One region of the Clostridium sp. TJA085 genome, then DNA from elsewhere that is predicted to be linked to it. Evidence: predicted binding sites of a transcription regulator. Region 1 holds the regulator's gene; each other region holds the start of a gene.
What was found. Region 1 encodes Rex, which represses fermentation and respiration genes when NADH is low (regulators of the CRP and FNR family bind a similar motif). Its sites were predicted from a motif close to ATTGTTAANNNNTTAACAAT; they were not measured.
Positions count from the first base shown of each region.

Region 2: AC4FQW_RS12535 (glycerol dehydrogenase) is a predicted target of Rex. The motif match lies at 5,545-5,564, and genes of this name have one in related genera.
Region 3: AC4FQW_RS06980 (acetyl-CoA C-acetyltransferase) is a predicted target of Rex. The motif match lies at 4,916-4,935, and genes of this name have one in related genera.

Region 1 is NZ_JBZEEZ010000003.1:49,429-56,519, reverse strand. Features, by position in the region: gene AC4FQW_RS09600 (MurR/RpiR family transcriptional regulator) at 1-206, shown strand, start outside; gene AC4FQW_RS09595 (zinc dependent phospholipase C family protein) at 513-1,091, shown strand; gene AC4FQW_RS09590 (ArsR/SmtB family transcription factor) at 1,307-1,666, shown strand; gene AC4FQW_RS09585 (heavy metal translocating P-type ATPase) at 1,682-3,901, shown strand; gene AC4FQW_RS09580 (redox-sensing transcriptional repressor Rex) at 4,497-5,135, shown strand; gene AC4FQW_RS09575 (short-chain-enoyl-CoA hydratase) at 5,411-6,193, shown strand; gene AC4FQW_RS09570 (acyl-CoA dehydrogenase) at 6,254-7,091, shown strand, end outside.
Region 2 is NZ_JBZEEZ010000006.1:57,971-65,061, forward strand. Features, by position in the region: gene dnaX (DNA polymerase III subunit gamma/tau) at 1-218, shown strand, start outside; gene AC4FQW_RS12505 (YbaB/EbfC family nucleoid-associated protein) at 368-706, shown strand; gene recR (recombination mediator RecR) at 861-1,457, shown strand; gene AC4FQW_RS12515 (pro-sigmaK processing inhibitor BofA family protein) at 1,722-1,970, shown strand; gene glsA (glutaminase A) at 2,033-2,965, opposite strand; gene AC4FQW_RS12525 (ABC transporter ATP-binding protein) at 3,268-4,182, shown strand; gene AC4FQW_RS12530 (ABC transporter permease) at 4,182-5,450, shown strand; gene AC4FQW_RS12535 (glycerol dehydrogenase) at 5,598-6,689, shown strand; gene AC4FQW_RS12540 (hypothetical protein) at 6,868-7,044, shown strand; gene AC4FQW_RS12545 (carboxypeptidase M32) at 7,065-7,091, shown strand, end outside.
Region 3 is NZ_JBZEEZ010000001.1:1,368,530-1,375,620, reverse strand. Features, by position in the region: gene prfA (peptide chain release factor 1) at 1-880, shown strand, start outside; gene AC4FQW_RS07010 (hypothetical protein) at 940-1,527, shown strand; gene AC4FQW_RS07005 (L-threonylcarbamoyladenylate synthase) at 1,545-2,591, shown strand; gene AC4FQW_RS07000 (low molecular weight protein arginine phosphatase) at 2,610-3,062, shown strand; gene rpiB (ribose 5-phosphate isomerase B) at 3,127-3,576, shown strand; gene upp (uracil phosphoribosyltransferase) at 3,596-4,225, shown strand; gene AC4FQW_RS06985 (deoxycytidylate deaminase) at 4,282-4,776, opposite strand; gene AC4FQW_RS06980 (acetyl-CoA C-acetyltransferase) at 5,036-6,214, shown strand; gene AC4FQW_RS06975 (ATP synthase subunit I) at 6,797-7,091, shown strand, end outside.

The sequences.
Region 1 (7,091 bases):
ATCCTTTAAGAAGACTTGCAGATTATGAGCTTACTTATGTATCTGGTGAAACTATTCTTGAAACAGGATCAATATCATCAAAAATACCACAAATATTTTTGTTAGACTTAGTTTATACTGAAGTTATAAAAGAAATGTTTAATGAGGCTGTTGAAAGAAAGGTTAAAACAACAAATGCTATTGAAGTATATAATGATAGCATTTAATTAAAGATTTATAATTTTATTAAACTACTATAAATACTTTTTTTAGTAAAATAGTAGTTTTTTTATTTGAATAATTTCAATAATGTGGTAATATTTAAATTAAATGTATTAAATTCAAAAAACTTTAATTGAATTGTAATAATAAATTAGTAATATTAATATTACTTTTCTATACAATAAGTATGAGGGCTTTTTTGGAATGATATTATATTTATTAACATTAAGACCAAAATAATAATATATATTTTAATTAAGCTTTGTAGTAGCATATAAATAAATAATTTTTTTAAAGGAAGCGATGTTTAAATGATGATGAATAATCATAAAATGATAGCAGACTATATATTAGATAATATGAGAGAAGATAGATTACATTTAATAAATAGAAAGAGATTTATATGGGGAAATATAAAACCAGATTGTGCCTCAAGATATAAGTTTAAAAAACATTATTATGATGAAAGTATAGATATGATACTTGAGATGATTGATAGATTATCATCTCTTACAGTAACAGATATTATGAATGATAGTAGTGTTGGAAAGTTTAGTGGGGTTTTAGGGGTTGTATGTCACTTCTTAACTGATTATTATTGTTTACCTCATTATGAAAGATGGGAATTCAAAAATTCAATGAAACCTCATGTTTTATACGAAAGAGAACTTTCTAAGGTTTCTAAAAATTATGAAATAAATGTAATTAAAAATAATAGATTAAATAGAGGCAATGTAAAACAATTTATAGAAGAAACTTTAGAGCTATATAGATTTGAAGAAAGCTATGAAAATGACTTAAACTTTGCATATTATGTATGTACTAATGTAGTTAATATGATTATAGAATCCGTAGTAGCAAATGAGCAAAGAAGAGAATTAGCAATGTAAAATTAATATGGATATAGATTATATATGTGTAATATACATATACAGTCTATATCCTTTTTTAGTGACATAAACTTTTTTATGTAAGTATATTAATATAATTTATAAAAATGTTAATTATAAATTTAAAAATAATTCTTAGTAAAATGGTTGCATATTTGAAAATAAAATCATATAATGAACATATGAACAATCACTCATATATAAGGGGGAATTTTATGCAAGAAGTTTATATAGATAAATGTTCAGCTAATATAACACATCCAGACGGAATCGAATATGTAAGAGAGAGACTACCTAAGGAAGAAACTTTATATGATTTAGCAGAACTTTTTAAAGTTTTTGGAGATACAACAAGAATTAAAATAATATGTGCACTTTATGAAAGGGAGTTGTGTGTTTGTGATATAGCAACACTTTTAAATATGACTCAATCAGCAGTATCACATCAATTAAGAACTTTAAAAGCAGCAAGGCTTGTTAAGTTTAGGAGAGAAGGTAAATCAGTTTTTTATTCATTAGATGATGAGCATATTATGAGAATATTTAATGAAGGATTAAATCACGTTAATGAATAAAAGGAGGGATCATATATGGAAAGTAAAAGATTAAAATTATCTTTAAATGGCTTAGATTGTGCAAATTGTGCAGGTAAAATAGAAAGTATAGTAAGCGAATTTCCAGAAGTGAAAGAAGCAAGTTTAAACTTTTCATTTAAATTATTAATAGTAAAATATGATGAGAATTTTACTGAAAGTTATATGATAGATAAGATAAGAAAGGTTGTTAAAGATTTAGAACCGCATGTTGAAGTAGTTAAATATTCAATTAATCAATCTAATTCTAAGTTTAGAAATTCATCATCTATTTGTACTGATGTTTGTTGTACTACAGATAGAACTTATAGTGAACATCATCACAGTGATGAAATGAATAAAAGTGAACAAGAGGGTATACCTAAAAAAGAAGAAAATAAAATAATAGTTTTTTTAAAAGAAAATTTTAGGCTTATATTTGGTATAGTATTTTTTGTAATTGGAATGATATTTGATGAAAATATACCTTTACTTTTAATTTCATATATATTAGTAGGAAGTGAAGTTTTATTAAGTGCATTTAAAAATATTATAAGAGGTAAAATATTTGATGAAAACTTTCTAATGAGTATAGCAACAATAGGTGCTATAGCAATAGGGCAATATCCTGAAGGTGTCGCAGTTATGCTTTTTTATGAAATAGGAGAATTATTCCAAAGCTATGCTGTAAATAGATCAAGAAAATCTATATCAGAACTTATGGATATAAAAGCTGAATATGCTAATTTAGAAAGAGATAATAAAATCGTACAAGTATCACCAGAGGATGTGAGTATTGGAGATATTATAGTTATAAAACCTGGTGAAAGAGTTCCTCTTGATGGAATAATATTATCTGGAAAAACTTTAATAGATTCATCAGCACTTACAGGTGAATCAGTACCAATAAGCAAAACAAAAGGGGATGAACTTTTAGCAGGTTCTATAAATAATACTGGAACTATAAAAGTTAAAGTAACAAAGGTATTTGAAGATTCAACTGTAGCAAGAATATTAGAACTTGTTCAAAATGCAAGTAGTAAAAAAGCTTCAACAGAAAAGTTTATAACAAAATTTGCTAGGTATTATACTCCGATTGTAGTATTTTCTGCTGTAGCATTAGCTATAATACCACCATTATTAACAGGAGATAGTTTTGATGAATGGTTATATAGAGCATTAATATTTTTAGTTGTTTCTTGTCCTTGTGCGTTAGTTGTGTCAGTTCCTTTAGGATTATTTGCAGGAATAGGTGGAGCTTCAAAAAAAGGAATATTAATTAAAGGTGGAAATTATTTAGAAGCACTTAAAGATGTTGACACAGTTATATTTGATAAAACAGGTACTTTAACAAAAGGTGTATTTAAAGTAACAAAAATAAATAATATAGATATATCAAAATCTGATCTTTTAAAGTATGCAGCAACTTGTGAAAAATTTTCTAATCATCCAATAGCTAAATCAATTGTTGATGAGTATAAATTATCAAGTAATAGTGATATAGATGATAATGTAATTGAAAGACAAGAAGAAGTTTCAGGAAAAGGTGTAATAGCTAGAGCTTACAATAAAAATATACTAGTTGGTAATAAAAAGCTTATGAAATTAAATGGTATTGACGTTCAAGAGGTTAATGAAATAGGAACTATAGTATATGTTTCAATAGATAATGAATATAAAGGTAATATAATTATTTCAGATCAAATAAAAGATGATGCAAAGAGTGCTATAGATAATCTTAAATTAATTGGTGTAAATAAAATAGTTATGTTAACTGGAGATAGTAAAAAGGTTGCAGATAAAGTTTCAAATGAATTAGGAATAACAGAATATTATTCAGAATTATTACCAGATAATAAAGTTGAAAAAGTTGAAGAAATATTAAAGAGTAAAAAGACAGGAAAACTTGCATTTGTTGGAGATGGTATAAATGATGCCCCTGTACTTGCAAGAGCAGATGTTGGAGTAGCTATGGGAGGAATAGGTTCAGATGCTGCTATAGAAGCTGCAGATGTTGTTCTTATGAAAGATGAACCTTCAACATTAGTGGATTCAATTAAGATAGCAAGAAAGACTAATAAAATATTATGGCAAAATATAATATTTTCATTAGGTGTAAAAATATTAGTATTAGTACTTGCCACTCTTGGAGATGCAAATATGTGGGAAGCAGTATTTGCAGATGTAGGTGTAACATTAATTGCAGTATTAAATTCAATGAGAGCACTTAGATTATAAAATTTAAAAGTATTTAAAAGACTTTTAAAAATATATTTTTTTTAATATAAAATTAGCGTAAAGTTATGATATTTATATTGTAGTTTTACGCTAATTATTAATTTATATAAATATATTTTTTTGTAAATAATATTAAACACTTTGATTTATAAAATATTATGAATTATAATATGTGTTACGAAATTATAAATTACAAATATTATTAAAAATAAGAAATTATATTTTAGTATCTATATATAAATTATGCCTAAAAAAATATTATATCCTATCTAATCCTTTTTAAATACAAGTAATTCCATTGACAAAGGTAGAAAAGAAAAGTATAATCTACTACGGTAAATCTTTCAGGCAAAACAAGATGGGTAGCATACAGGAATTTTTCCTGTTGTAGAGTTTAAAACTTTACATCTTATTCAAGCAAAGTTTATATATAAGATGGGCGTCTTATATATAAACTTTATTTTTTATAATAAAATTGGATTATTTTAATTAAATTATGGTAATATATATAATGATAGTTAAAAATTTAACTCTCAATTAAAGAGTTTTATATAATTATGTTTAATCAAATATAAAAATTAATAAGGAGATACGTATGGAAAAAAAGAAATCTATTTCTATGGCTGTGATTAAGAGACTGCCTAAATATCACAGATATTTAAATGAATTATTAAAAAATGATGTAGACAGAATATCTTCAAAGGAATTAGGAGAAAAAATAGGCTTTACAGCTTCTCAAATACGTCAAGATTTAAACTGTTTTGGTGATTTTGGACAACAAGGATATGGATATAATGTACGTGAATTAGCAAGTCAAATAAGTACTATATTGGGATTGGATAAAGAGTATAATGCAGTAATAATTGGAGCTGGTAATATAGGTCAAGCAATAGCCAACTATACTAGATTTAGTAAAATGAACTTTAAATTAAAGGCTATATTTGATGCTAATCCTAAATTACTTGGAATGAGAATAAGAGATGTTGAAATACAGGATATTGACAACTTAGAAGGGTTTTTAAAAGATAACAAAATAGACGTTGGAGTAATATGTGTACCTAAAATTAATGCACAAAGAGTTTGTGATACTTTAGTCGAAGGTGATGTAAAAGGAATATGGAATTTTGCACCTGTAGATTTAATTGTTCCAGAAAATATAACTGTTGAAAATGTACATTTAAGTGAAAGTTTATTAACTTTAATATATTTATTACATGATAAGAATAATAAATAATAGCTTTAAAGCTAGATAAAATAAGAGGTTTTGAGGAATTGTAAAAAAATACACAAAATTTTAGAATGATATTGCAAAAAATTTAACAAAGTATTATAATTGTAATTGAAGTTGAGAGACTTCAATTATTTTTTAGTTATATTTGTTAATATTATAACAAACAATTGAAAAATAATTACAAAATTTCAAGTTTTTAATGTTTGATAAAGTGAAAATTAGAAAAATATTCAAATAATGTATATTAATTGGGTTGTGAAAAAAGGGAGGCTTTATTAATGGAATTAAAGAATGTAATTCTTCAAAAAGAAGGAAATTTAGCTATCGTAACTATAAACAGACCAAAAGCATTAAATGCTTTAAATTCAGAAACATTAAAAGATATTAATACAGTTGTTGAAGATTTAGAAAAGGATAACAACATAACTTGTGTTATATTAACTGGATCTGGAGAAAAATCTTTTGTTGCGGGTGCTGATATTTCAGAAATGAAAGATTTAAACGAAGAACAAGGAAAAGAATTTGGTATTTTAGGTAACAAAGTATTTAGAAGATTAGAAAAATTAGACAAGCCAGTTATAGCTGCTATCTCAGGATTTGCACTAGGTGGTGGATGTGAACTTGCAATGTCATGTGATATAAGAATAGCTTCAGAAAAAGCTAAATTTGCTCAACCAGAAGCAGGTCTTGGAATAACTCCAGGATTTGGTGGAACTCAAAGATTAGCAAGATTAGTTGGAGAGGGAAAAGCAAAAGAACTTATTTATACATGCGATATGATAAAAGCTGATGAAGCTTTAAGAATAGGATTAGTTAATAAAGTGGTTCCTTTAGAAAATTTAATGGATGAAGCAAAAGCTATGGCTGAAAAAATAATGGCCAATGCTCCAATAGCTGTTAAGTTATGTAAAGATGCAATCGGAAGAGGAATGCAAGTAAGTATAGATGAAGGAATAATGATAGAAGCAGAAGACTTTGGTAAATGTTTCAGTACAGAAGACCAAGTTGAAGGTATGACTGCTTTTATGGAAAGAAGAGCTAAAAACTTCCAAAACAAATAATGAAATAGAATATATAAATTCACTAATAGATTTAGGTGTATTATTAGGAGGGTAATTTAAATGAATTTCCAATTAACTAGAGAACAAGAATTAGTAAGACAAATGGTTAGAGAATTCGCTATAAACGAAGTAAAACCAATTGCGGCTGAAATTGATGAAACAGAAAGATTCCCAATGGAAAACGTTAAAAAAATGGCTAAGCTTGGTATGATGGGAATACCTTTTAGTAAAGAATTTGGTGGAGCTGGTGGAGATGTACTTTCATATATCTTAGCAGTTGAAGAATTATCAAAAGTATGTGGTACAACAGGAGTTATACTTTCAGCTCACACTTCACTTTGTGCTTCATTAATAAATGAATTTGGTAAGCCAGCACAAAAAGAAAAATATTTAATACCTCTTGCAAAGGGAGAAAAAATTGGAGCATTCGGTTTAACAGAACCAGGTGCTGGTACTGATGCAGCAGGACAACAAACAACTGCAGTTTTAGATGGAGATAACTACATCTTAAATGGATCAAAGATATTCATAACAAATGGTGGAGTTGCTGAAACTTTCATAATATTTGCTATGACAGATAAATCAAAAGGAACAAAAGGAATATCAGCATTTATAGTTGAAAAAGATTTCCCAGGATTCTCAATTGGTAAAGTAGAAGATAAGATGGGTATAAGAGCATCATCAACTACAGAATTAATTATGGAAAATTGTATAGTTCCAAAAGAAAACCTAATTGGACAAGAAGGTAGAGGATTTGGAATTGCAATGAAAACTTTAGATGGTGGTAGAATTGGTATTGCATCTCAAGCTTTAGGAATTGCAGAAGGAGCTTTAGAAGAAGCTATTAACTATATGAAAGAAAGAAAACAATTCGGAAGATCATTAACAGCATTCCAAG
Region 2 (7,091 bases), on a different contig from region 1:
TAATAACTATTCAATATAATGAGCAATATTCATTCAATAAAGATAGATTAGAAAAGCCTGAAAATAATAAAGTTGTAAATGAGGTTTTCTCTGAGGTTTTAAAAAACAAAGTGAGAGTTCATTTTATTGTTATTGATGAAAACAAAGAAAATTCTGATCCGGAGAAGGTTTTAACAGATATTATAGGAACTGAGTTTTTAGATATTATTGATGAATAAAGGCTAATATTAATTGGTACATTATAAAATGAAAAAACATATTTATATATAGTAGTTATACTATTAAATACTGAGCTTATATGTATAGTAAAGTAAAAGAAAATGCTATATAATTAGATTTAGAATCTATTAATAAGGAGGATATATATATGGCAAGAGGTGGATTCCCAGGTGGTATGGGAGGAATGAATAACTTAATGAAACAAGCACAGCAAATGCAAAAGAAAATGGAGCAAATGCAAAAAGAGCTTGAAGAAAAAGAATTTGTAGCATCAGTTGGAGGCGGAGCTGTAACTGTAACTGCAAATGGTAAAAAAGATATATTATCTATTAACATAAAGCCAGAAGTAGTAGATGAAGATGACATAGAAATGTTAGAAGATTTAGTACTAAGTGCAGTAAATGAAGCATTAAGAAAAGCAGAACAAGAAACTGCAAGTCAAATGGGTAAAGTAACTGGTGGATTAAACATACCAGGATTATTCTAATTTAAAAAATATATTTAAAGCCAGCTTTCAGCTGGCTTTTTATAATTAAATAGAAAAGTTGTTAAAAGTTAAAAACTGTATTAAACTATAAGATAGTTTTACGTATAGTAATAAAAGTAAAAGTAAAATTATATAATTTTAAGGGGAGATATTTATGGAATTTTATCCAGTTGCAATAGAAAAATTAATAGAAGAATTTGCTAAATTACCTAGTATAGGTAAAAAAACAGCGCAAAGATTAACTCTTCATGTATTAAATTTACCTGAAGATGAGGTTAGGGAATTTGCTGATGCTTTAGTTAAGGCTAGAGGAACTATTAAATATTGTTCAGTTTGTGGGAATTTTACAGATTCAGATCCTTGTGCAATATGCAGTAATCCAAGTAGAGATAAGAGTACTATATGTGTAGTAGAACAGCCTAAAGATATTATGACAATGGAGAAGGTTAAAGAATATAATGGTCTTTATCATGTACTTCATGGAAATTTATCACCTATGCAAGGAAGAGGTCCTCAAGATATTAGGATAAGGGAATTAGTTTCAAGAATGAGAGAAGAAATTAAAGAAGTTATTATAGCAACAAATCCTAATATAGAAGGTGAAGCAACAGCTATGTATATAGCTAAAATACTTAAACCGTTAGATGTAAAGGTAACAAGAATTGCTGCCGGGATACCTGTTGGTGGAGATTTAGAATACGCAGATGAAGTTACACTTTCAAAAGCATTACAAGGAAGAACTCAAATATAAAAAAAGAAGGGCTCATTAGAGCCCTTAATATAGATGGGAGTTAGAAGTTTTGTTTGAGAATGAGTGAAAAGCTTCTTATGATAACAATGTATGATTATTTTAAGAATGTGTTACTTAAAATTTAAAATTAGTTTCTTATTTATGTATTAATATTATAAAATTTGTCCATTATTATGAATAATAGAAATTAATAATAGAATAGTTATAAATAGAAAAAAACTTATGTATATATAAAATAAGATTTAAAATAAAGAAGGTGAGATTATGGATATTGAATTAATTATCTATGGAATAATAGGAATTATAATATTATATGTTCTTTTAAAATTATTAAAATGGCCAATTAAGTTACTATTAAATGGGATATGTGGAGTAATATTGTTGTATATTATTAATTTAATAGGAGTAAACTTTGGTATACATATTGGGATTAATATTATAACTGCACTTATTGCTGGAATATTTGGAATACCAGGAGTTATAGCTATAATATTATTTCAGATGTTTTTATAAAAATAAGTCATTTATCAATAATAATTTGATAAATGACTTATTTTTATATAATGAAATATAAACTATCTAAATATATCTAATTCTAATTTATCTGTTATATCTTTAAGCAATTTTATGCTAGCAATACTATTTCCGTATTTATCAAGAGCAGGACTGAATAAACCTATACCACATTTACTAGGAACTGATGATATAATACCACCACCAACACCACTTTTTGAAGGAACACCAACATGAACAGAAAATGTTCCAGATTCATCGTATAACCCACAAGTAGTCATTAATGATTTAACAACAGTAGCTGTTTCTATTGAAAATAATCTTTCATTATTCCAAGGCATAACACCTTCATTTGCAAGTACTGCACCCATTCTAGCTAAGCCTTTTGCAGTTACAAGCATAGAACATTGTCTAAAGTAAGAATCTAATATATCAGGTATATCACCTTTAATCATATTATTTCCTTTCATATAATAAGCAAGAGATCTATTAACATCCCCAGTAGCTTTTTCAGATAAATAAATTTCAGTATTTAATTCAATTTCATCATCATCCATTATTTTTTTAAAGAAATCTAATATTCTCCTTGATCTTTCTTCTGAATTTTTACCTTTAATAAGAGAATTTACTTTAATTGCGCCAGCGTTTATAAATGGATTAGTTGGTTTATTTCTATGATTTATTTGCATATTCATAATAGAATTGAATGCAAACCCAGTTGGTTCTGTACCAACTTCATTAAATACATTTTCAATTCCATTATCCAATATAGCAAGTATTAAGGCTGGAACCTTAGAAATACTTTCTATTGCAAATCTTACTTCACATTCACCTGCTGAATATTCTCTATTATTTTCTAGATTATAGATTGAAATACCTAGTTGATTAGGATTAACTTCTGCAAGAGCTGGTATATATGTAGCGACATGTCCATCTTCAATATATATTTTATTTTTTTCTATTAAGTAGTTTAAGTTTACTTTATTTATATTCATAAATTCACCTCATTTTTAATTTATTTTCGTCTATTATTTGGCGTATAGCTAAAGCATATCACTGTAAAATTATCTATTCAATTAACTTAAAATGAATATTTACATGGTTATTTAAAATAAAGTAAACGAATGATTTATAAATAATTAATTTTTATATATTTAAAAATTAATTAATTTAAGCATGAGTTGTTTTTATATATAGCAATTAAGAATTTGTTAAGAATTTAATAAGAAATAATAATGTTTTATATTAAGAAGTTACATTTATAATTTTATTATAGAAAAGTTAGGGAGGTTACTAAATGAATGTTTTAGAGGTTAAAAATCTTAAAAAGGTAATCGGAAGACGTGAAATAATAAAAAATTTAAATTTTGAGGTAAAAGAGGGAGAAATATATGGTTTTTTAGGTCCAAATGGAGCTGGTAAAACAACAACTATAAGAATGTTAGTAGGACTTATAAAACCTACTTCTGGAGAAGTTAAAATATGTGGAGAAGATTTATTTAAAAATAAAGAAAAAGCTTTAAAAGATGTTGGAGCAGTTGTTGAAAATCCTGAACTTTATAAATATCTTTCAGGAAGAGAAAACTTAATGCAAATTGCAAGAATAAGAAATGTAAAAAAAGAAGAAGTTAATGAGCTTATAAAACTTGTTGGGTTAGAACATAGGATTAATGATAAAGTTAAAAAATATTCTTTAGGAATGAAACAAAGACTTGGGCTTGCAGCAGCGCTTATAGGAAATCCAAGGTTATTAATATTAGATGAACCTACAAATGGATTAGACCCATCAGGAATTATAGATTTTAGAGAAATAGTAAAAAAAGCAGCAAGAGAAAGAGGTATGGCTGTATTTATATCCTCTCATATATTAAGTGAGGTTCAACAATTATGTGATACTGTTGCATTTATAAATGATGGGGTCATAAAAGCTGTTGAAAATATGGAGGATGCAGTAACTGGAACAGAAAAAGAGAGTATAACATTAATTATTAATAATGATCAAAATAAAGTTTGTGAAATACTTTCAAGACAACCTTTTGTAATAACTTCAACTATATTAGATTCTAGAATAAATGTTGTTATACACTCAGGAACAACTCCTGAGCTTATTAAAACATTAGTTAATGAAAAAATATCAATAGAAGAAGTTTATAAAAATAGGGAAGGTTTAGAGCAAAGATATATGGAACTTGTTGAAGGAGGTATAAGATAATGTTATTTACCTTAATTAAGAATGAGTTAATTAAAATACTTAAAAGAGGAAAAACTTGGGTTGTATTTGGATTATTTTGCTTAGCAATGATTGGATTAGTTACTGTTCATAAGATAAGTGCAAATGATATGGAACACTGGAGATCTCCTCAAGGTCAAATAGAAATGATAGATAATAATTTAAAATGGCAAAAGGAGGAACTTAAAAATTCAACAAATAGTTTAAATGAACTTAAATCTAAAAATGAAAGTAAAGATGTTATAAAATCACAAGAAGAACATATTTTATATCTTAAAGGTGAAATTAAAAGATTAGAAGATGATAGAAAAATTCAGGAACAATTATTAAGTGGTGAGAAAACAATTGATTGGAGAGATTCATTAAGGTCTGATATAAAAGAACTAAAAAATAGCATAAATAGTATGGAACTACATGAAGAAAATAAGGCACATATAGAAGATTTAAAAAGAGAAATAGAAAAAAAGCAATATTTTTTAGATAACAATATTAAACCAATAGAACAATGGGAGTTTTATCCTGGCAATTTAGCTATTCAAGGAATGATGATATTAGGAATGGTTATATTAGTTTCTGGTATAGCTGTATTTATGAGTGATATAGTTTCAGGAGAATTTACTCCAGCAACAGTTAAATTTTTATTGGTTCAACCTATATCAAGAGCAAAAGTTATATTATCAAAATTTATAGCGGTAATAATAACTGTTGTTTCTATGATATGTGGTGTAGAACTTGCAACGTTTGGAATTGTTGGTGCAATTACAGGATTTGCTGATTTAAAAATGCCGGTTCAACTTGGAATTAAATACCAAATAAATCAAGAAGTATTCTTAAGAGATGGATTTAAGCAGTTAGAGAAAGTTATAGGTTCAGGATATCAATCAACTATGGGAGATTTTGTTCTTAAGAGTTTCTTATTGCAAGTTTTATTTATAATAACTTGTTGTGCATTTATATTTATGATATCAGCTATATTTAAGAGTAGTATGATAACAATGGCAGTTTCAGTAATTATATCAGTTGCAGCAACTGTATTGCCTATGGTAAGTGAAAAATTTTCTGAAATTGCACAATATATTTTCTTAAATTATGGCAATACTCCAAGTATTATAAGTGGAGATATAGCATTTAATTATCATAGTAATATATATTTTACACCTAAGTTAGGAATAATAATAATGATAATAACAATTGTTATTTCTTATATTGTATCTCACATTGTATTTAGTAGAAGAGATATGCTTATGTAACTATAAAAAGAACAAGGTTAAAAAAACCTTGTTCTATATTACGTTTACATTTTTTTTTAGTATTTACATATTTAATTAAAAAATATATAATAAACATGCTAATTTATTAACAATATTGAATTAAATTAAAAAAATGGAGATGATTAAATGCTTAAAATTATGAGAGCACCTTCAAGATACGTTCAAGGTGAAAATGCAATTTTAGAATTAAAAAATCATGTAGAAACATTAGGAAAATCTTTTCTTATTGTAGCTGATTCATTTGTTATGAATATGATGAAAGAAACTATTGAAAAGTGTTTTGAAAACAGTGAAAAAAATATTTTCTTTGAACTTTTTAATGGTCAAAGTACTAAGAAAGAAATTGAAAGACTACAAGACGCTATAAAAAGCAATAATTGTGATGCAATAATAGGTATCGGAGGAGGAAAGACTTTTGATACTGTTAAAGCAGTTGGACATTTTGAAGAAATACCAGTTGTTATAATACCAACAATAGCAGCAACAGATTCTCCTTGTACTGCACTTTCAGTTGTGTACAAAGAAGATGGTGAATTTAGTGAATATTTATTCTATCCAAAGAATCCAGATCTTGTATTAGTTGATAGTACAATTATCTCTAAGGCTCCAGTTAGATTTTTCGTTGCTGGAATGGGAGATGCACTTGCAACTTTCTTTGAAGCAAGAACTTGTTTAAATGCTAAGTCACCTAATCTTGTTTCAGGTGCAGTATCTCAAGCAGGTTATGCACTTGCAAAACTTTGCTATGAAATATTATTAGATTATGGATTAAAAGCTAAATTAGCTGTTGAAAATTCAGTATCTACTCCTGCTGTTGAAAAAGTTTTAGAAGCATCAACTTATTTAAGTGGAGTTGGAGCAGAAAATGGTGGTCTTGCTGCAGCACACTCAATATATAATGGATTTACAGTTCTTGAAGAATGTGAAAAGTATATGCACGGAGAAATAGTTGCATTTGGTACATTAGTACAATTAATATTAGAAGATAGACCTATGGAAGAAATAGAAGAGGTTATAAACTTCTGTTTAGATGTAAATCTTCCAATAACTCTTAAGCAAATTGGATTAAAAGAAGTTAATAAAGATGACATAATGAAAGTTGCAGTTGCAGCTTGTGCTGAAGGTGAAACTATACATAATACTCTAGGTGGAGTTAAAGTTGAAGAAGTATTTAATGCTATACTTACAGCTAACTCATTAGGAGAACAATACATATAAAAATTTATAACATAAATAAAAATAACGTAGAAATTTAATTTCTACGTTATTTTTATTTATGTTAAATTTATATGTTTTAATTTAAAAATAAAGTTATAATTAATAGTATAAATTATTTATAATATAATTTATTTAAATATAATATAAATTTAAATTTAAAATATAGGGGGAATATTTAATGGCAGCAGGAGTTGGAGTTAATTGTTTAGAATGTCCGGAAAAAAAGAATGGTAATTGCAAAGGAAATGATTTACAATGTGTGTGTTTTAAATGTCCAAGAAAGTTAAGTGAATGTATAATAACAAAGTATTGTAGGGAAACTGAATCTGTACTGTACTTTAATGAAGAATATTAAAATAAGGAGATTTTGGGGCAATGAGAGAAGAAAAATTAAAAGAATTA
Region 3 (7,091 bases), on a different contig from region 1:
GGAATCTGATAAAGAAATGAAAGAAATGCTTAATGAAGAAATAAATGAGCTTAAATCAAGAGAAGAAGAATTAGAAAATAGAATTCAAATTCTTTTATTACCAAAAGATCCTAATGATAATAAAAACGTATTTGTTGAAATTAGAGCTGGTGCTGGTGGTGATGAGGCCGCGCTATTTGCAGCAAATCTTTTTAGAATGTATACAAGATATGCTGAAAATAACAGATGGACTGTTGAACTTATGAGTGTAAATGAAACAGGAATAGGCGGAATGAAAGAAGTAGTATTTATGATTAAAGGTAATGGTGCTTATTCAAAGCTTAAATACGAAAGTGGAGTTCATAGAGTACAAAGAGTTCCAGATACAGAATCAAGCGGTAGAATTCATACATCAACAGCTACTGTTGCAGTACTTCCAGAAGTTGATGATGTAGAAGTTGAAATAAACGAAAAAGATATAAAATTTGATGTATTTAGAGCATCAGGTAATGGTGGTCAGTGCGTTAATACAACAGATTCAGCGGTAAGACTTACTCACTTACCAACAGGAATAGTAATTTCATGTCAAGATGAAAAATCACAGCTTAAAAACAAAGAAAAGGCTATGAAAGTATTAAGAGCTAGATTATATGAAATGGCAGAAGCTGAAAGAGCAGCTGGAATCGCTGAAGATAGAAAGTCACAAGTTGGTACTGGAGATAGAAGTGAAAGAATAAGAACTTATAACTATCCACAAGGAAGAATAACAGATCATAGAATAGGATTAACTTTATACAAGTTAGAAACATTCCTAAATGGTGATATTGATGAAGTTATAAATGCACTTATAACTGCAGATCAAGCTGAAAAAATGAAACAAATGGGAAATACAGAAATGTAATTTTCCTAAAAGCCTTACATTAATATGTGAGGCTTTTAGAATATAGAAGGAGTATGGCGATGGATATATATTTAGCATTGAAAAAGGAAAAAAAATCTTCAAGAAATTTTTATATATGCATGTCTGCATTAGCTATATTTTTGCCTATGACCTTATGGTTAACTGGAATAATAACTAAATTTTATATAATTTATGTAATAATTTTAGAGTTACTTATATTATTAGCTATTTTAAAGAAAATTGATAATAATAAATTAGAGTTTTCTTATAAAAATAATAAACTTAGATTTAAAGTAGGATTATTTAATCAAAGTAATACTATATTATGTGATAAAATAGCAGTAGTTCATACAGATGGAATTGAAGATTACATGAAAATTATAATTATTACGGATACTAAATTAAGAAATAGAAGAATGAAGCCTGTAACAGAAGGTTTATTAAATAGATATAAAGATGTTGCAGATGAATATAAAAAAGTAAGAATAATAAATCCAGATAAAAAATATTATTTTCAAATAATAAAAAAAGGAGGGCTTAAAAAGTATCCATTTTTAGATGAGATATTTAAATATTCTCCTAAAGCACATTTCACAAAAGATTGTATTCAAAATGTAAAAATTGCTCGTGGGCAAACTTTAGATTAAGAAAGAAGGAATTAACTTTGGAAACAAAGATTGCTACTATAAAAAAAGTAAGCGATGATAAGAAATATATAGAAGACGCCGCATTAGTTATAAAAAATGGTGGAACAGTTGCATTTCCAACTGAAACAGTTTATGGGTTAGGAGCAAATGCATTAGATGAAGAGAGTGTTAAGAAAATATTTATTGCAAAAGGAAGACCGCAAGATAATCCTTTAATAATTCATGTTGCATCTAAAAATATAGATGAATATGTTAAAAATGTACCAGAGGTTGCTAAAAAATTAATGGAAAAATTTTGGCCAGGTCCAATGACATTAATATTAGAAAAAAAGGATATAATACCTATGACAACAAGTGCTAATTTAGATACAATAGGTGTTAGAATGCCATCTAATGAAATTGCATTAGAGTTAATCAAGGAATCAGGAGTTCCTATTGCTGCACCATCAGCTAATATAAGTGGGAAACCAAGTCCAACAGATTTAGAAAGATGCGTGGAAGATTTAACAGGGAGAGTAGACTATATAATAGGTGGAGAAAAAAGTAAGGTAGGTGTAGAATCAACAATAGTGGATTGTACAGTTAATCCTCCACTTGTATTAAGACCAGGTGGAATAACTTTAGAGATGCTTAAAGAAGTTGATAAAAATATAGAAATAGATAAAGGGCTTATTAGTAATTCAAAAGATTTTAAGCCAAAAGCACCAGGAATGAAGTATAGACATTATGCTCCAAATGCAAAATTAAAAATTATAAAAGGAAATAGAAAAAAAACTATTGAAAAAATTAATGAAATGGTACAAAATTATATAGATGCAGGAAAAAGAGTTGGAATACTTACAACAAAAGAAAATAGTAATAGCTATGTAAATGGTGAAAAAGTAATTTTAGGTGAATCAAATAACCTAGAAGAGATTGCATCAAATCTTTTTGAATCATTAAGGGCTTTCAATGATTTAAATGTTGATATAATATTAGCGGAAGCTTTTGATGAAGAAGGATTAGGAGTTGCTATTATGAATAGATTAAATAAAGCAGCTGGATATGATGTTATAAACGTATAAGATTTTGGAGGTTTTTTTATGAAGGTACTCTTCGTGTGTACAGCAAACACTTGTAGAAGCCCAATGGCTGAGGAAATATTTAATAAATTAATAAATAGTTCTGATATAGTAGCTCAATCAGCAGGAATTACTATTGTACCGGGTAGTTTTGTTACTGAAAAATCAGCTGAACTTATAAAAGAAGAGTTGAATGTTGATGTAAAAGATAAGCAAGCTATTCAATTAAATGATAGTATGATTAAGAATTCAGATATTATATTAACTATGACTAATTATGGTAGAGACTTTATAAAAGAAAACTATCCAAATTATAAAGATAAAGTATTTTCAATTTGTGAATATGCTGGCGTTAAGGGGGAAGTGACTGACCCTTACGGTAGCACCATTTCTGTTTATCAAAAAATATATAAAGAGTTAGAAGGCGTAATGCCTTTATTAATAGATAAATTAAAGAAAGTTAGAAGTGTGTAATGTTTTATTACATGCCTTACTTTCTTTTTTTATAAATTTAAATAAATATTTGGAGGTGTTTTTCATGAAAATAGCATTAGGATCAGATCATGGTGGATATAATTTAAAGAATGAAATAATATCATATTTAAAAGAAAATGGATATGAAACAAAAGATTTTGGAACATATAGTACAGAATCATGTGATTATCCAGATTATGCATTAAAGGTTGCTGAAGCAGTAGCTAATAATGAATTTGAGTTTGGAATATTAGTATGTGGAACAGGTATTGGAATTAGTATATCAGCTAATAAAGTACCAGGAATAAGAGCAGCTTTATGTTCAGATACATTTAGTGCTCATGCAACAAGAGAACATAATAATGCTAATATATTAGCATTAGGCGAAAGAGTTGTAGGAACAGGTCTTGCAATTGATATCGTGAAAACTTTCTTAAATTCAAACTTTGAAGGAGATAGACATCAAAGAAGAATAGACAAAATATCTAAAATAGAAGAAAAATATAATAAATAAAATTTGGAGGCGTTAAATAATGAGTAAAGTTACAGAAATCAATCACCCATTAATACTACATAAGTTAGCATTTATAAGAAGTAAGGATACTGGATCAAAAGATTTTAGAGAATTAGTATCAGAAGTTTCAATGTTAATGGCATATGAAGTTACAAGAAACTTACCAACAGAAAATGTTGAAATAGAAACACCGATATGTAAAACAAAATGTAGAATGCTTGCAGGTAAGAAACTTGCAATAGTTCCAATACTAAGAGCAGGTCTTGGAATGGTAGATGGTGTTTTAAAACTTATACCAGCAGCTAAAGTTGGACATATAGGATTATATAGAGATGAAGAAACATTACAACCAGTTGAATATTTCTGTAAATTACCTCAAGATATAGCTGAAAGAGAAATAATAGTTGTAGACCCAATGCTTGCAACTGGTGGATCAGCTATAGATGCTTTAACAATGCTTAAAAATAAAGGAGCTAAATTCTTAAAGCTTATGTGTTTAATTTCATCACCAGAAGGAATAAAGGCTATAAAGGAAGCTCATCCAGATGTTGATATATTCGTCGCTGAAATAGATGAAAAGTTAAATGAGCAAGGATATATAGTACCTGGTCTTGGAGATGCAGGGGATAGATTATTTGGTACTAAATAATTATTATAAGGTTTAAAAATAAATCCTTCTATTTATAAATAGAAGGATTTATTTTTTTAAATATCATCTACATTAAATGAAAGTTCTATTTTTTCTACTGAAGGTTTCAATTGAGTTAATTTAACTCCAGCTGCATTAAACATTTTTTTAGAAGCTTTAACAACATCTGTATTAGAATATTTATCGCTTAAAAAAATCACTTCTTTTATTCCACTTTGTATTATAGCCTTTGCACATTCATTACAAGGGAATAGAGCTACATATAATTTTGCATTTTCAAAAGATACACCTCTATTATTTAATATGGCATTAAGTTCTGCATGAACAACATAAGGATATTTTGTTTCAAGAAATTCTCCTTCTCTATTCCAAGAAAAATCATCATCAGAACAACCAAAGGCAAATCCATTATAACCAACAGATAATACTCTATTGGTAGGACTAACTATACATGCTCCAACTTGTGTACTTGGATCTTTACTTCTTTTTGCTGATAAAAGAGCAAGTCCCATAAAATATTCATCCCAAGATATGTAATCTGTTCTCTTCATAAATAAAAGCTCCTTTTATAAAAATTATGTAATTTTACTATTTATATATATTAATAACATTATTAAATTAATAAACTAATATTAATTTAATTAATATTATAATACAATCACAAAAAAAGTAAAAATATTATAAAAAGTATTTGTTTAAAATTTAACAAAAACTATTGATTATTAGGAATGAAATGGTTATAATAAAAGTATGTTAAGAGTTTAACAAAGATTATGGTTTAAAGTAATCATATATTAGGAGGTTTTGTTAATGAGAGAAGTAGTAATAGTAAGTGCTGTTAGAACAGCGTTAGGATCATTTGGAGGATCTTTAAAAGATGTTCCAGCAGTAGATTTAGGAGCAACAGTAATTCAAGATGCAATAAAAAGAGCAGGAATTAAACCAGAAATGGTAGAAGAAGTATTAATGGGAAATGTTATTCAAGCAGGTCTTGGTCAAAATACAGCTAGACAAGCAGCTATAAAGGCAGGACTTCCAAATGAAGTACCAGCAATGACCTTAAATAAAGTTTGTGGATCAGGATTAAGAGCAGTTAGCTTAGCAGCTCAAATGATAAAAGCTGGAGATGCTGATATAGTAGTAGCTGGTGGTATGGAAAGTATGTCAAGAGCTCCATTTGCTTTAGATACAGCAAGATGGGGACAAAGAATGGGTAATGGAAAAATGATAGATACAATGATAACTGATGGATTATGGGATGCATTCAACAATTATCATATGGGAGTAACAGCTGAAAATATAGCTAAACAATGGAACTTAACTAGAGAAGAACAAGATGCTTTTGCTGCAGCTTCACAACAAAAAGCAGAAAAAGCTATAAAAGAAGGAAGATTCAAAGATGAAATAGTTCCAGTTGTAATTCCTCAAAGAAAAGGAGAACCAAAAATATTTGATACTGATGAATTCCCAAGATTTGGAACAACTGAAGAAACTTTAGCAAAATTAAGACCAGCATTTATTAAAGAAGGAACAGTTACAGCTGGTAATGCATCAGGAATAAATGATGGAGCTGCTGCATTAGTTGTAATGAGCGCTGAAAAAGCTGAAAGTTTAGGAATTAAGCCAATGGCTAAAATTCTTTCATATGGATCAAGAGGAGTAGATCCAGCAATTATGGGATATGGACCATTTGGTGCAACAAAGAAAGCATTAGAAGGAACTGGCTTAGAAGTTAAAGACTTAGATCTTATAGAAGCAAATGAAGCCTTCGCAGCTCAAAGTTTAGCAGTAGCTAAAGATTTAGGATTCGATATGAGTAAAGTTAATGTAAATGGTGGAGCTATAGCTTTAGGACATCCAGTTGGAGCTTCAGGAGCTAGAATATTAGTTACATTACTTCATGAAATGGAAAAAAGAGATTCTAAAAAAGGTTTAGCTACACTTTGCATAGGTGGCGGAATGGGAACTGCTATAATTGTTGAAAGATAATTATAATATATAATTAAAAATATACCTTAAGAAATTTTCTTAAGGTATATTTTTTTTTGAATATTTTTTTGAATATTTTTAATGATTTATAAGATAATAATGTTTATAATAAAAATATAAAGAATAAATGATTATTATAAATAAAAATATGTAGAAATATAAATTAATATATGCATAAACATGAATAAATTAATAAAAATATTAATAATTAAAGAACACAATGAATAAAAAATAAAAGGTTTATTCAAACTACATATGAAGTTAAACATTATAAGCTTTTAAGAAAATGTATACATAGTAGCAAAATTTAAAAAATATTATAAAACTTATGAAAAATATAGTAAAAGTTAAAATGAGGAATGTATTAGAAATCTGAATATTCAGAAAAAAGAAATTAAACAACCTATTTCTTTCTCCATAACTGAAAAATATACTAAATCAAAGGAAATAACAGTAATCAGTAAATAAAATATAATAAACTGAAATAAATTAAGAAAATACAGGTATTTGCTTTAAAATTAAGTTTTAGAGAAAAAAACATATAAACTATAATAGTTAGTATGATTGCCGAGGAGGGAAGTTATGGTTGGAGATTTAAGTGGGATACTAAAACAAACTTTTAAGAGTAGTTTAGTTATCTTGACTGCAGGGCTAATAATTTTATATTTCATAAATATTAATTACCAGATTCCCTTTGTCATTGGATCTATAGTTAGTATTTTTAATTTTTTAATAAGTGGTGCAGTTATGACAAAGACTGTAGAAAGTGATATAGGCTTTAAGGGCTTAATGTTAATGGTTAGTTTTGTAATAAGAATAATTATTATTGCAATAGTTGGGTTGTTATTATTGCAAAACCAATATAATGTTATAGCTT